3 regions of the Pulveribacter sp. genome follow, and region 1 is predicted to be linked to each of the others. Evidence: riboswitches for the same ligand, from Rfam matches in the RefSeq annotation. Region 1 holds a riboswitch; each other region holds the start of a gene.
What was found. A riboswitch is a leader RNA that binds a small molecule or an ion and turns the genes downstream of it on or off. The one in region 1 is predicted to bind thiamine pyrophosphate.
Positions count from the first base shown of each region.

Region 2: it holds a riboswitch for thiamine pyrophosphate, as region 1 does, so the genes downstream of both, thiO (glycine oxidase ThiO) here and thiC (phosphomethylpyrimidine synthase ThiC) in region 1, are expected to answer to the same signal.
Region 3: it holds a riboswitch for thiamine pyrophosphate, as region 1 does, so the genes downstream of both, RT282_RS06315 (cytosine permease) here and thiC (phosphomethylpyrimidine synthase ThiC) in region 1, are expected to answer to the same signal.

Region 1 is NZ_DAMATK010000004.1:93,210-97,401, reverse strand. It holds gene RT282_RS13005 (methyl-accepting chemotaxis protein) at 1-423, shown strand, start outside; gene thiC (phosphomethylpyrimidine synthase ThiC) at 442-2,292, opposite strand; TPP riboswitch at 2,384-2,498, opposite strand; gene RT282_RS12995 (hypothetical protein) at 2,518-2,694, opposite strand; gene lpxC (UDP-3-O-acyl-N-acetylglucosamine deacetylase) at 2,707-3,630, opposite strand; gene RT282_RS12985 (methyl-accepting chemotaxis protein) at 3,773-4,192, shown strand, end outside.
Region 2 is NZ_DAMATK010000002.1:9,916-14,107, reverse strand. It holds gene RT282_RS06310 (SH3 domain-containing protein) at 1-470, shown strand, start outside; gene thiD (bifunctional hydroxymethylpyrimidine kinase/phosphomethylpyrimidine kinase) at 495-1,373, opposite strand; TPP riboswitch at 1,452-1,552, shown strand; gene thiO (glycine oxidase ThiO) at 1,598-2,704, shown strand; gene thiS (sulfur carrier protein ThiS) at 2,714-2,911, shown strand; gene RT282_RS06290 (thiazole synthase) at 2,924-3,745, shown strand; gene RT282_RS06285 (thiamine phosphate synthase) at 3,742-4,192, shown strand, end outside.
Region 3 is NZ_DAMATK010000002.1:14,259-18,450, forward strand. It holds gene RT282_RS06315 (cytosine permease) at 40-1,341, opposite strand; TPP riboswitch at 1,399-1,504, opposite strand; gene RT282_RS06320 (NAD(P)/FAD-dependent oxidoreductase) at 1,531-2,571, opposite strand; gene fdxA (ferredoxin FdxA) at 2,579-2,902, opposite strand; gene RT282_RS06330 (GTP-binding protein) at 3,040-4,192, opposite strand, start outside.

The DNA of each region.
Region 1 (4,192 bases):
GTGGTGGCCAGCGAGGTGCGCAGCCTGGCCAACCGCTCTGCCGCGGCGGGCCGTGAGATCCGGGCGCTGATCGCTGCATCGGTCGAACAGATGGATACCGGCGCCACGCTAGCCGCAGACGCACGCCACACCATGGAGCACGTGGTCACGGCCATCCAGGGCGCCGCCCGCACCATGGCCGACATGCGCACCAGCCACCAGACGCAGCAACAGGACATCCTCTCCATCCACGCCGCGCTATCCCGGCTCGACCAGGCAACGCAGCAGAACACGGCGCTGGTCGAGGAATCGGCTGCAGCCACCGAAAGCTTGCGCGGCCAGGCCCACGACCTGGCCGCGCAGGTGAGCCAGTTCCGCCTGCCCGACGAGCCAGCCGGGAGGACGCTTCCCAGCAGCACAACCGCGCTGCTGCCGGCCCACTAGCCCACGCCACAGGCCCGCTCAGCCGACGGGAAGGATGGGAACGTACAGCTCCCCCCCCGAGCGGTTGAACTCCTCGGCCTTGGCCTGCAGCCCCTGGCGCGCGAATTCGCGCACCTCCTGCGTGATCTTCATCGAGCAAAACTTCGGCCCGCACATGGAGCAGAAGTGCGCCACCTTGGCGCTGTCCTTGGGCAGGGTTTCGTCGTGGTATTCCTGCGCGGTCTCGGGGTCCAGGCCCAGGTTGAACTGGTCCTGCCAGCGGAAGTCGAAGCGCGCCTGCGACAGGGCGTCATCGCGCGCACGGGCGCCCGGATGGCCCTTGGCCACGTCGGCCGCATGCGCAGCGATCTTGTAGGCAATGATTCCCTGCTTCACGTCGTCGCGGTCGGGCAGGCCCAGGTGCTCCTTCGGGGTCACGTAGCACAGCATGGCCGTGCCCATCCAGCCGATCATGGCCGCGCCGATGGCCGAGGCGATATGGTCGTAGCCCGGTGCGATGTCGATGGTCAGCGGCCCCAACGTGTAGAACGGCGCCTCGTGGCAGGTCTTGAGCTGCTCGGCCATATTGGCCTGGATCAGATGCATGGGCACGTGGCCGGGACCTTCGATCATGGTCTGCACGTCGTGCTTCCAGGCCGTTTGAGTCAGCTCGCCCAGCGTGTGCAGCTCGGCGAACTGGGCTTCATCGTTGGCGTCGGACGCACACCCCGGACGCAGGCCGTCGCCCAGCGAGAAGCTCACGTCATAGGACTTCATGATGTCGCAAATGTCCTCGAAGTGCTCGTACAGGAAGCTCTCCTTGTGGTGCGCCATGCACCACTTGGCCATGATGGAACCGCCGCGCGAGACGATGCCCGTGCGCCGCTGCGCCGTCAGGTGGATGAACGCCAAGCGCACCCCGGCGTGGATGGTGAAGTAGTCCACGCCCTGCTCCGCCTGCTCGATCAGCGTGTCGCGGAAGATTTCCCAGGTCAGGTCTTCGGCAATGCCGCCGACCTTTTCCAGCGCCTGGTAGATGGGCACGGTGCCGATGGGCACGGGGCTGTTGCGGATGATCCAGTCGCGCGTGGTGTGGATGTTCTTGCCCGTGGACAGGTCCATCACGTTGTCCGCACCCCAGCGGATGGCCCAGACCAGCTTCTCCACCTCCTCCTCGATGCTGGAGGTGACGGCCGAGTTGCCGATGTTGGCGTTGATCTTGACCTTGAAGTTGCGCCCGATCGCCATCGGCTCCACCTCCGGGTGGTTGATGTTGGCCGGAATGATGGCGCGGCCGCGCGCCACCTCATCGCGCACGCATTCGGGCGTGATGATGTTGGGGATGCTGGCGCCCAGGCCGTTGCCCCTCAGGCGCTGCTCGCGCGCGGCGTCCTGCAGGTAGGGCTGCATCCACTCGCGCCGGCCGTTCTCGCGCAGGGCCACGTATTCCATTTCGGGGGTGACGATGCCCTTCTTGGCGTAGTGCATCTGCGTGACGTTGGCGCCGCTGCTGGCGCGCAGCGGTCGGCGCTGCAGGGCCGCGGCCTCGGCGCGCAGCTGCGCCAGGCGCTCGCCCTCCTCAGCCTTCTGGCCGTCGTCCAGCGCCTTGCGCACGCGGCCTTCGTAGCCCTCGGTGTCGCCGCGCGCCGCAATCCATTCGCTGCGCACGCCGGCCAGGCCCCGGCGCACGTCGATTTGCACGGCCGGGTCGGTGTAGGGGCCCGAGGTGTCATAGACGCTGACCACTTCGCCATTGGTCAGCGTGATGTCGCGCACAGGCACGCGCAGGTCGGCGCGGCTGCCGGACAGATAGGCCTTGCGCGAGGCAGGGAAAGGCTCGCGGGCGCTGGACAGCAGCTGGGCGAAACGGTCGAGGTCGGGGGCGTTCATGACGGGCACTCCAGTTCATCAGGACGAATGAATGAAATGCTCCGCAATCGGCCATGAAGGCCTAGTACACCCCGCAGGGGGGACGCAGGCCGGCCATGGCTGCAGCTCTTCTTACGCTGGTACTAACCAGATCAAGTTCGCGGTTTTGGCGGTCGGTCCGCCATCTCAGCACGCCATTTGTCGTTCGTGCACCCCGGAGCAGACGCGAGTATAGGCAGGCGGCCTTCAGGCCAGGCGCTCAAGGGCCAGAACGGCGAAGAACACCAGCCCGGCGATGAGCGTCCACTTCACGATCACGACGCCAAAACGCTTGTAGCGTTGCTGCCCGGTGGCGGCGAAGAAGGCGAACGAGACGGCCGCCGCCAGGAACAGCAGCAGCACGAGCCAGCGAAACAGCAGCATGGCGCGCCCCGCTCACCAGGCCCGCACGGGCTGGGCAAAGCCGCGCGGCGCCTGGCGCTCGTGCTCGAAGGCCATCAACTCCCAGGCATCCTGCTGCGCCAACAGCTCGCGCAGCAGCTGGTTGTTCATGGCGTGGCCCGAGCGGTGCGCGCTGTAGGCCGCCAGCAGCGGGCGGCCCACCAGGTACAGGTCGCCCATGGCGTCCAGGATCTTGTGCCGGGCGAACTCGGCGTCGTAACGCAGGCCATCGGCGTTGAGCACCTTGTAGTCATCCATGACGATGGCGTTGTCCAGCCCTCCGCCCAAGGCCAGGCCGCTGGCACGCAGCATCTCCACGTCGCGGGTGAAGCCGAAGGTGCGGGCACGGGCAATGTCGCGCGCATAGTTGCCCTCGCCCAGATCGAACTCCACGCTCTGGCCGGTGGAGTCCACCGCCGGGTGGGCGAAATCGATCTCGAAGCGCAGCTTGAAGCCGTGGTACGGGTCGAGCCGGGCCCACTTCAGGTTGCTCCCCTCGCCCTCGCGCACCTCCACGGGTCGCGTCACGCGAATGAAGTGCTTGGGCGCGTTCTGCAATTCGATGCCGGCGCTTTGCAGCAAAAAGACGAAGGACGAGGAGGAGCCATCCAGGATGGGCACCTCCTCGGCGGTGATGTCCACATACAGGTTATCCAGCCCCAGGCCGGCGCAGGCCGACATCAGGTGCTCCACCGTGTGCACCTTGGCCCCGCCCACGCCGATGGTGGAGGCCATGCGCGTATCCACCACGGAATCGGCGCGAATGGGAATGTCCACCGGCTCGGGCAGATCCACGCGGCGAAACACGATGCCCGTATCGGGCGCGGCGGGGCGCAGCGTCAGCTCCACCCGTTGGCCGCTGTGCAGCCCCACGCCCACGGCGCGCGTGAGGGTCTTGATGGTGCGTTGCTGAAGCATCGGTCGATTTTAGGCGGCCGGTGGCCCGCTGCACGGCCAACGCCCGGCTATGGCGCCGATAGGGCGTGGGTACGGGCAAAAGGCACAATACGACTCTTGTGTAAGCAAACGTAGGCAATAAGTGCCTCTCCTTTTTTCCGTCATGAACAAACTCAGCTTCAAGGCCAAGATCGTCCTCATGCTGGCCACCGCGCTGCTGGCGCTGCTGGCCATGGCCACCATGGCGCTGCTGCAGGCGCGCCAACTCATCATCCAGGCGCGGCAGGACACCCTGGCCACAGCCGTGCAATCCGCGCACAGCATCGTGATGGCCTACAAGGCCCGGGCCGACAGCGGCGCCGTGCCCAAGGAGGAAGCGCAGAACGCTGCCCGGGAGGCGCTGCGCCTGTCGCGCTACGGCGGGCCGGACGGCCGCACCGAGTACTTCTATATCTGGACGCTGGACAGCCATGGCGTGATGCACCCCATCAAGCCGGAATGGGAAGGCCAGAATATGGACGGGAAGCTCAAGGACGGCACGGGCATGGACCTGCTGCGTCAGATCACCAGTGCCCTGGCCGCC
Region 2 (4,192 bases), on a different contig from region 1:
TTGACCTGCCCCGCTTTGCCTCCGCCCTCCGTACCGCTGCCGCCGCGCTGGCGCTGGCCGCGCCGCTGCTGGCCCCCGCCGGCGCGCAGGCGCGCGAGTTCGTCAGCATCAAGGGCAATGTGGTGAACGTGCGCGAAAAACCCACCACGCGCTCGGACACGCTGTGGGAGCTGTCCAGCGGCTACCCCCTGCAGGTGCGTGAGCGCCGCGGCCAGTGGCTGCGCGTGCGCGACTACGAGGCCACGCTGGGCTGGGTCTTCGCCCCACTGACCACCAAGACGCCGCACCGCGTGGTGACGGCGCGCACCGCCAACCTGCGCGCCAAGCCCGGCACAAACAGCCGCGTGGTTGGCAAGCTGGAGCAAAACGAGATCGTGCGCACGCTGGAAAGCCAGGGCACCTGGACCAAGGTGCGCAGGGGCGGCGGCCAGACCGGCTGGGTGGCCAAGCGGCTGACCTGGGGCTGGTGATCCGCCCCGTGCCGCCGCTTTCTCCTATCTCTTTTCTTCTTCGATGATGCGCTGCGCCACGGGCGCGTAGCCGTGGTTCAGCGGCCCCTGGCCGGCGCCCGTGCGCACGTCGGCGCCGGCGGCGATCGCGCCCAGGATGTAGCTGCGTGCCTGGCGCACCGCCTCGGGCAGCTCCCGGCCCAGCGCCAGGTGCGCGGCGATGGCCGACGACAGCGTGCAGCCGGTGCCGTGCCCGTTGTGCGTGGCGATGCGCGGCGAGCCCAGGCGCTCGTGCACGCCGCCGGGCAGGGCCAGCACGTCCACCACACGATCGCCCGGCAGATGGCCGCCCTTGAGCAGCACGGCGCGCGCGCCCAGGGCCAGCAGCGCGTCGGCGGCCTCGTCCAGCTGCTCCTCGACCTCGATGCTGCGCCGCAGCAGCCAGCCGGCCTCATCCAGGTTGGGCGTGACCACGGCGGACAGGGGAAAGAGCGCCTGCACCAGCGCGCCCACCGTCTCCTGGGCGATCAGCCGGTCGCCGCTGGTGGCGACCATGACCGGGTCCAGCACCACGTTTTGCAGGGCGTGTCGGCCGATGGCATCGGCCACCACGCGCACCACCTCGGGCGAGTGCAGCATGCCGATCTTCACGGCGTCCACGCCGATGTCCTCCACCACCGCGTCGATCTGCGCGCGCAGCATCTCGGGCGGCACGCCGTGGATGTCGCGCACGCCGCGGGTGTTCTGCGCCGTGATGGCGGTGATGGCCGTCATGCCGTAGCACCCTAAGGCGGCAAAGGTCTTCAGGTCGGCCTGGATGCCGGCGCCGCCGCCCGAGTCCGAACCGGCGATCGAGAGCACGCGCGCATAGCGCCGCGGCCCGGAGGGTCGGCCCTGCGGGGCCTGGGTGTCTTGCTGCGTCATGGCAAAAATTATCGAGCATGGCCCGGGCTGCGCCACGTCAACACCAGGGTTGGCACCCCTGTGCTGTAATTCCCGCTTCGGACGAAACAGGGGTGCCGCCACGACGTGCTGGCGGCTGAGAACACACCCTCGCACCCGATCCAGATCATGCTGGCGTGGGGAGTTTCCGCAGCGCGCCGCCGCGCCCGTTTTGTCCCCACCAGTCTGCCGGGCTTCAAAACGCGATGCGCTCCCTTCTTCCCTCCCTCGACGCTCCCCTGTCCATCGCCATCCTGGGCGCCGGCCTCATGGGCCGGCTGCTGGCCGTGCGCCTGGCCCGTGATGGCCACCGCGTGCAGCTGCACGAGGCCGGCGGGCCCGACGCCCAGGGCAGCGCCGCGCACGTGGCCGCCGCCATGCTGGCGCCCCTGGCCGAATCCGCCGTGACCGAACCCGGCGTGGTGCGCATGGGCCAGCACGCGCTGGCCCGCTGGCCCGAGCTGCTGGCGCAGCTGGCCGAGCCGGTGTATCTGCAGCAGGACGGCACCCTGATCCTGTGGCACCGCCAGGACGCGGCCGACGCCGCCCGGCTGCAACACACGCTGCAGCGCACGCAGCACGCGGTGCAGGGCCTGCCGGCGCTGCAGGCGCTGGACGGCGCCGGCGTGGCGGCGCTGGAGCCGGCCGTGGCCGGGCGCTTCCACCAGGGCCTGTACCTGCCCGGCGAAGGCCAGCTGGACAACCGCCAACTGCTGGCCGCCCTGGGCGCCACGCTGCAGCAGCTGGGCGTGGACCTGCACTGGCACAGCACCCGCGCGCCGTCGGACTTTGCCCCCGGCACCAAAGATCAGCCCGACCTGGTGCTGGACTGCCGCGGCCTGGGCGCGCGCGCGCACTGGCGCCAGCTGCGCGGCGTGCGCGGCGAGGTGGTGCGCCTATATGCGCCCGGTGTCACGCTGCAGCGCCCCACGCGCCTGGTGCACCCGCGCTACCCCATCTACATCGCGCCCAAGCAGGACCACCTGTTCGTCATCGGCGCCACCGAGATCGAGTCCGACGACCTGTCGCCGGCCAGCGTGCGCAGCACGCTGGAGCTGCTGTCCGCCGCCTACGCGGTGCACCCCGGCTTTGCCGAAGCGCGCATCCTGGAGCTGGCCACCCAGTGCCGTCCCACCCTGCCCGACAACCTGCCCGCCGTGCGCGCCGTGCAGCCGCGCGTGCTGGAGGTCAACGGCCTGTACCGCCACGGCTTCATGATCGCTCCGGCGCTGCTGGACGTGGTCATGGAGCTGCTGCAGACGGGACAATCGCCGCTGGCCTCCCGTTTCGACCTCAGCCTGCAGATGGATTGATCCCTGACCATGAACGTCCTCATCAACCAGCAACCCGTGGAACTGCCCGACGGCGCCACCGTGGCCGACGCCGTGGCGCACCTCGCCCCTCAGGCGCCCTTTGCCGTGGCCGTCAACCTGCAGTTCGTGCCCAACAGCCGCTACGCCGCCCAGCCTCTGGCCGACGGCGACCAGGTGGAAATCATCGCGCCGGTGACCGGCGGCTAAGTTCCTATCTCCATGACCAAGCAAGACACCTCCCTCTCCGCCAGCGCCGACGCGCTGGTGCTGTACGGCCAGTCCTTCGACAGCCGTCTGCTGCTGGGCACCGCCCGCTACCCTTCGCCTGCCGTGCTGGAGGCCGCCGTGCGGCGCGCCCGCCCGGCCATGGTCACCGCCTCGCTGCGCCGCCAGGGCGCGCAGCCGGGCGACGCCGGCCAGGGCTTCTGGGAGCTTTTGAAGCGCCTGGATGTGCCCGTGCTGCCCAACACGGCCGGCTGCTACAGCGCCGATGAAGCCATCACCACCGCCCAGATGGCGCGCGAGGTGTTCGGCACGCCCTGGATCAAGCTGGAGGTGATCGGCGACGACTACACGCTGCAGCCCGACACGCTGAACCTGGTGCAGGCCGCCGAGCAGCTGATCCGCGACGGCTTTCACGTGCTGCCCTACTGCACCGAAGACCTGGTGCTCTGCCAGCGTCTGGTGGACGTGGGCTGCCAGGCCGTCATGCCCTGGGCCGCGCCGATCGGCACCGGGCGCGGGCCCGTCAACCCCTATGGCCTGCAGCTGCTGCGCGAGCGGCTGGATGTGCCGCTGCTGGTGGACGCCGGCCTGGGGCTGCCGTCGCACGCCTGCCAGGTCATGGAATGGGGTTTCGACGGCGTGCTGCTGAACACCGCCGTGGCCCTGGCCAGCGACCCCGTGGCCATGGCCGGCGCCTTTGCCGACGCCGTCTCGGCCGGCCGCACCGCACGCATGGCCGGTGCCATGCAGCCGCAGTCCACCGCCCAGCCCAGCACACCGGTGCTGGGCACGCCCTTCTGGCACCACGCCACATGACGGCCGCCACCGACCTGGCCCAGGCCATCGTGGCCCGGCACGCCGCCGCCTTTGCCGGCTTCGCGCCCGAGCCCGTTCCCCCGTTCACCAGCGACGCGCCGGCCTACCGCGCCGCGCTGGCCGCGGCCAGCGAGCTGGGCTTCATCGCGCAGGACGCCGAATGCATCGCCCGCGCCTGGGCCGCACAGGCCGCGCGCACCGGCCGCTTCGATCCGGCCCAGTGGCCCGATGCGCCGCAGGACTTCGGCCTGGCGCAGCGCAGTGATGGCCACGGCCCAGCCTTCGCCGAATGCCCGCAGGCCCTGGGCCTGTACGCCGTGCTGCCCGATGCCGAATGGGTGGGCCGCATGGCGCGCGCCGGCGTGCCCACGGTGCAGCTGCGCTTCAAGAGCGACGACCGCGACTCGATCGCCCGCGAGGTGCGCGCCGCCGTGGCCGCCGTGCAGG
Region 3 (4,192 bases), on a different contig from region 1:
ATATTTTGAATATGGCGCTGATCAAGCGCTGGCAGCTACTCAAACCATAGCAGGCTTGGCCGCGCGCTCGCGCGTTGCCCACGACAGCAGCAGGCACAGCGCCAGCGTGGGCAGGGCCGCGCCCATGCCGGGTACCAGGCGCGGGCCGGCGTGGTAGAAGGCCACCCCCGCCAGCCACAGCAGCACGGCCGGCCAGTGCACGGGCGCGGTGCGTGCCAGGTCGACGCGCGCCGCGGCGCCGCCGGCCAGCCGCCCCAGCACCACGCCGAACAGCGGCACGAAGACCGAGCTGAGCAGCAGCAGGAAGGGCTCCAGGCTGTGCATGGGGAGCAGCAGCGCCAGGCCCGTGCACAGCAGCGCGATGAGGATGCCGAGGCGCCGCACGCTGGTGCGCGGGCGCAGGGCGTGCGCCGAGACGGCGCCCGAGTACGCGTCGCCATAGGCATTGTCCACTTCGTCGATCAGGATCAGCGACAGCGCGATCAGCCCGCCCTGGGCCAGCAGCAGCGCCGTCACCAGATCCTGGCTGGGCAGCACCAGCGCCACCAGCACGCCCAGGCCGTAGCACCACATGTTGGCCAGCGCGTAGCCGGCCCAGGTGGCGCGCAGCGCCGTGCGCCCGCTGGTGCCGTGGCGAGCGTAGTCGGCCACCAGCGGCAGCCACGAGATGGGCATGGCGATGACCAGGTCCAGGGCCGACATCACGCCCATGCCGCCCGCGCCCGGGCGCCGCCACAGCTCGGCCAGGCCCTGGGCCTGCGCCAGTGCGGCGAACTGCCAGGTCAGCCACAGCAGCGACAGCACCACCAGCGGCAGCGCCACGCGCGCGATGATGCGGCGCACCAGCTGCACCATGGAGCCGCTGAGCAGCAGCACCACCACGCCGCCCCACAGCAGCGTGGCCGGCACCGCCCAGGCGGCGCCCGCCATGGCGCCGGACTGGCGCGCGATGGCCAGCGTGGCGTCGCGCATCACCACCAGCTCGAAGGTGCCCCAGCCGACGAGCTGCACGATGTTCAGCACGATGGGCAGGGCGGCAAAACGCCGGCCGTAGACGGCGTGCATCAGCCCGGCGCTGGCCAGGCCGCTGTCGCAGCCGAGCTTGGCCACCCAGCCCAGCAGGCCGGCGCCGACTGCTGAGCCGGCGACGATGGCCGCCAGCGCCTCGCGCGGCGACAGCGCCGGCATCAGATAGGCGCCCACCTGCATGACCAGCAGGCCCACGCCCAGGCTGAACCACAGCGAGGCATGGTCGTGCCAGCGGAACACGCGCTGCGCGGCGGCGACGGGCGCCAGCGCCTCGTTGGCCGCGCCGGCGGCGGGGGAAGGGGTAGTCGTCATGCGGTGCGCTCCTTGGGCCAGGTCGCGCGGGCAGGCGCCGGGCGCGCTGCGGCATGGCGGCGGCCCGGCGTGCTTTCCCTGCGCGAGGATGATCTCAGTCAGGTTCGAAGGGTGTGATCTCAGCCCTGGCCGCGATCGGCGCAGGACACCCCCAGCAAAACGCGGCCAGGGCGGCCGCGCCGGGGCATTTTAGGCGGCGGGCAGCACGCCCAGGCGGCGCTGCAGGCGCTCGCTGCTGGTGGTGTATTCCAGCGGGCCGCTGTGGCCCGTCAACTGCTCTGCGGCGGCAAAGGCGGCCAGCGTCGCTTCGTGGAAACCGCAGACGATCAGGCGGCGCTTGCCGGGGTAGCTGTTGATGTCGCCCACCGCGTAGATGCCCGGCACGCTGGTGGCGAAGGTGGCTGGGTCCACGGTGATCTGCTTGCGCTGCATGGCCAGGCCCCAGTCGGCCATCGGCCCCAGGCGCGGCGAGATGCCGGGATAGGCCAGCAGCAGGTCCAGCGCCAGCGTCTCGGGCTCGCCCTGGGGGTTCAGCAGCTGCAGGCCTTGCAGCCGCCCGCCGCTGGCCTGCACGCCGGTGATCTGCCCCGTGGCCACGTGGATGCGGCCCGCCGCGCGCAAGGCCTGCAGTTGCTCCAGCGCCTCGGCCGGCGCGTCGAAGGCGTCGCGCCGGTGCAGCAGCGCGACGCTGGCGGCCAGCGGCGCGCAGTCGATGGCGGCCTGCACGGCGGCTGCGTCGCCGCCATGCACCACCACGCGGCGGCCGGCGGCGGCATCCAGGCGGGCAGGGTGGTACAGCAGCTGGCTGCCGTCGAAGGCCGACAGGCCCTCCACCTTGAGCGCGCGCGGTACGAAGGCGCCCACGCCGGCGGCGATGAACACGCTGCGCGCAGCCAGGCGCAGGCCGGCGCTGGTCTGCAGCAGCAGGCGGCCATCGTCCTGCGCGGCCAGGGCGCTGACCTGCTGGCCGAGGTGAAGCGTGGGGGCAAAGGGCGCGATCTGCCGCTGCAGCCGCTCGACCAGCTCAAGCCCGCTGCAGACCGCGATGCCGGGGATGTCGTAGATCGGCTTGTCGCCATACAGCTGGGCGCACTGTCCGCCGACGTGGGGCAGCGCATCGATCAGGTGCGCGGCGATGCCCTGCAGCCCGAGCTGGAACACCTGCCACAGGCCCACGGGGCCGGCGCCGATGACGACGGCGTCAACGCTCTGCGGCGTGGCAGTGCTCATGCGTGGATCAGCGTTCCAGGTATTGCAGCTTGTCGGGCTTGCCGTTCCATTCGTCGGCATCGGGCAGGGCACCCTTCCTCTTGGTGATGCTCTTGAACTTCGGGGTCAGCTCGGCGTTGAGCTTGATGTAGGGCAGCTGGTCGGCCGGCAGGTCTTCCTCGGCGAAGATGGCATTGGCCGGGCACTCGGGGATGCAGACGGCGCAGTCGATGCACTCGTCCGGGTCGATCACGAGGAAATTCGGGCCTTCGCGGAAGCAGTCCACGGGGCACACGTCCACGCAGTCGGTGTATTTGCACTTGATGCAGTTCTCGGTGACGACGTGAGTCATGAGTGAGCTCTAGAGTTCTTGGGTATTCGGGATAGCCCGCAATTTTAGGCTGCGAGGCGCGGCAACCGGGCGCCAGGCCATGGCCCGGGTCCGGTTACCTTGATACGGATCAAGCCGCGGGGCTGCCTGGGCGCCCCTCAGCGCACCAGCACCGCGCCGGCCGTGCGATGGCTGGCGGTGTCCACCAGGATCATCGAGCCGAGCACCCGTGCATGGGCGAAGGGGGCGGCGGGGATGGCTTCCTGCAGCTGCAGCTCGACGTGGCCGATGGCGTTGGGTTCCAGTGCGTCGGCCGTCTCCTGCGCCAGGGTGTGGATGTTCAGCCGGTGGGCTACGCGGCGCACCTTGGCCTTGACCCAGCGGTGGCCGTGCAGCGCCCAGTACACGCGCCCGGCGGCCAGCGGCTCGTCGTCCAGCCAGGCGACGGTGGCCGACAGCTCGCGCTGGCCCGGCCACGCGGTGGTGGCGGCGGGGCTGTCGAAATCGTCGTCGGCGGTGAGCGCCGGCACTGGCGCGGCCACGATCCAGTCGCCGCGCGAGACGTCCACCTCGCGGTCCAGCACGATGCCGGCGCTGGCGCCGGTGGCCGCGTCGGCGGGGCGGCGGGCGTGGTCCAGCACCTGGGCCACACGCGCGGCCTGGCCGCTGGGGAAGACCTGCACCTGCATGCCCGGCGCCACGCTGCCCGTGGCCACGCGGCCCCAGAACACGCGCCGGCCCTGTGTGGTGTCGGCCGAGGCCGAGGCGGTTTTTTCCACCCACTGCACCGGCAGGGCCAGTGGCAGCTGCGCGTCGGCCGGGGTGCAGGGCAGGCGCTCCAGCAACTGCAGCAGGGCGGGGCCGTCGTAGCCGCACCAGCCGGGCTGGGGCGCGGCCACGTTCCAGCCCTTCAAGGCGGAGAGGGGCACGGTGGCGGCGACGCTCAAGCCCGCCTCATGCGCAAAGCGCGCCAGCGCCGCGCGGATGTGGTGGAAGGCCCGCTCGGGGTCGGTCACGGCGTCCAGCTTGTTCACGGCGAAGACCAGCGAGTGCACGCGCAGCAGGTGGGCCAGCAGGGCGTGGCGGCGCGTTTGCGCCAGCAGGGCGGGCTCGCCCGGCTGCCAGTCCAGCTTGGTGGCGTCCACCAGCACCACGGCGCAGTCGGCCTGCGAGGCGGCGGTGACCATGTTGCGCGTGTACTGCTCGTGGCCGGGCGCGTCGCCGATGATGAACTTGCGCGCGGGCGTGGCGAAGTAGCGCCAGGCCACGTCGATGGTGATGCCCTGCTCGCGCTCGGCGGCCAGGCCGTCG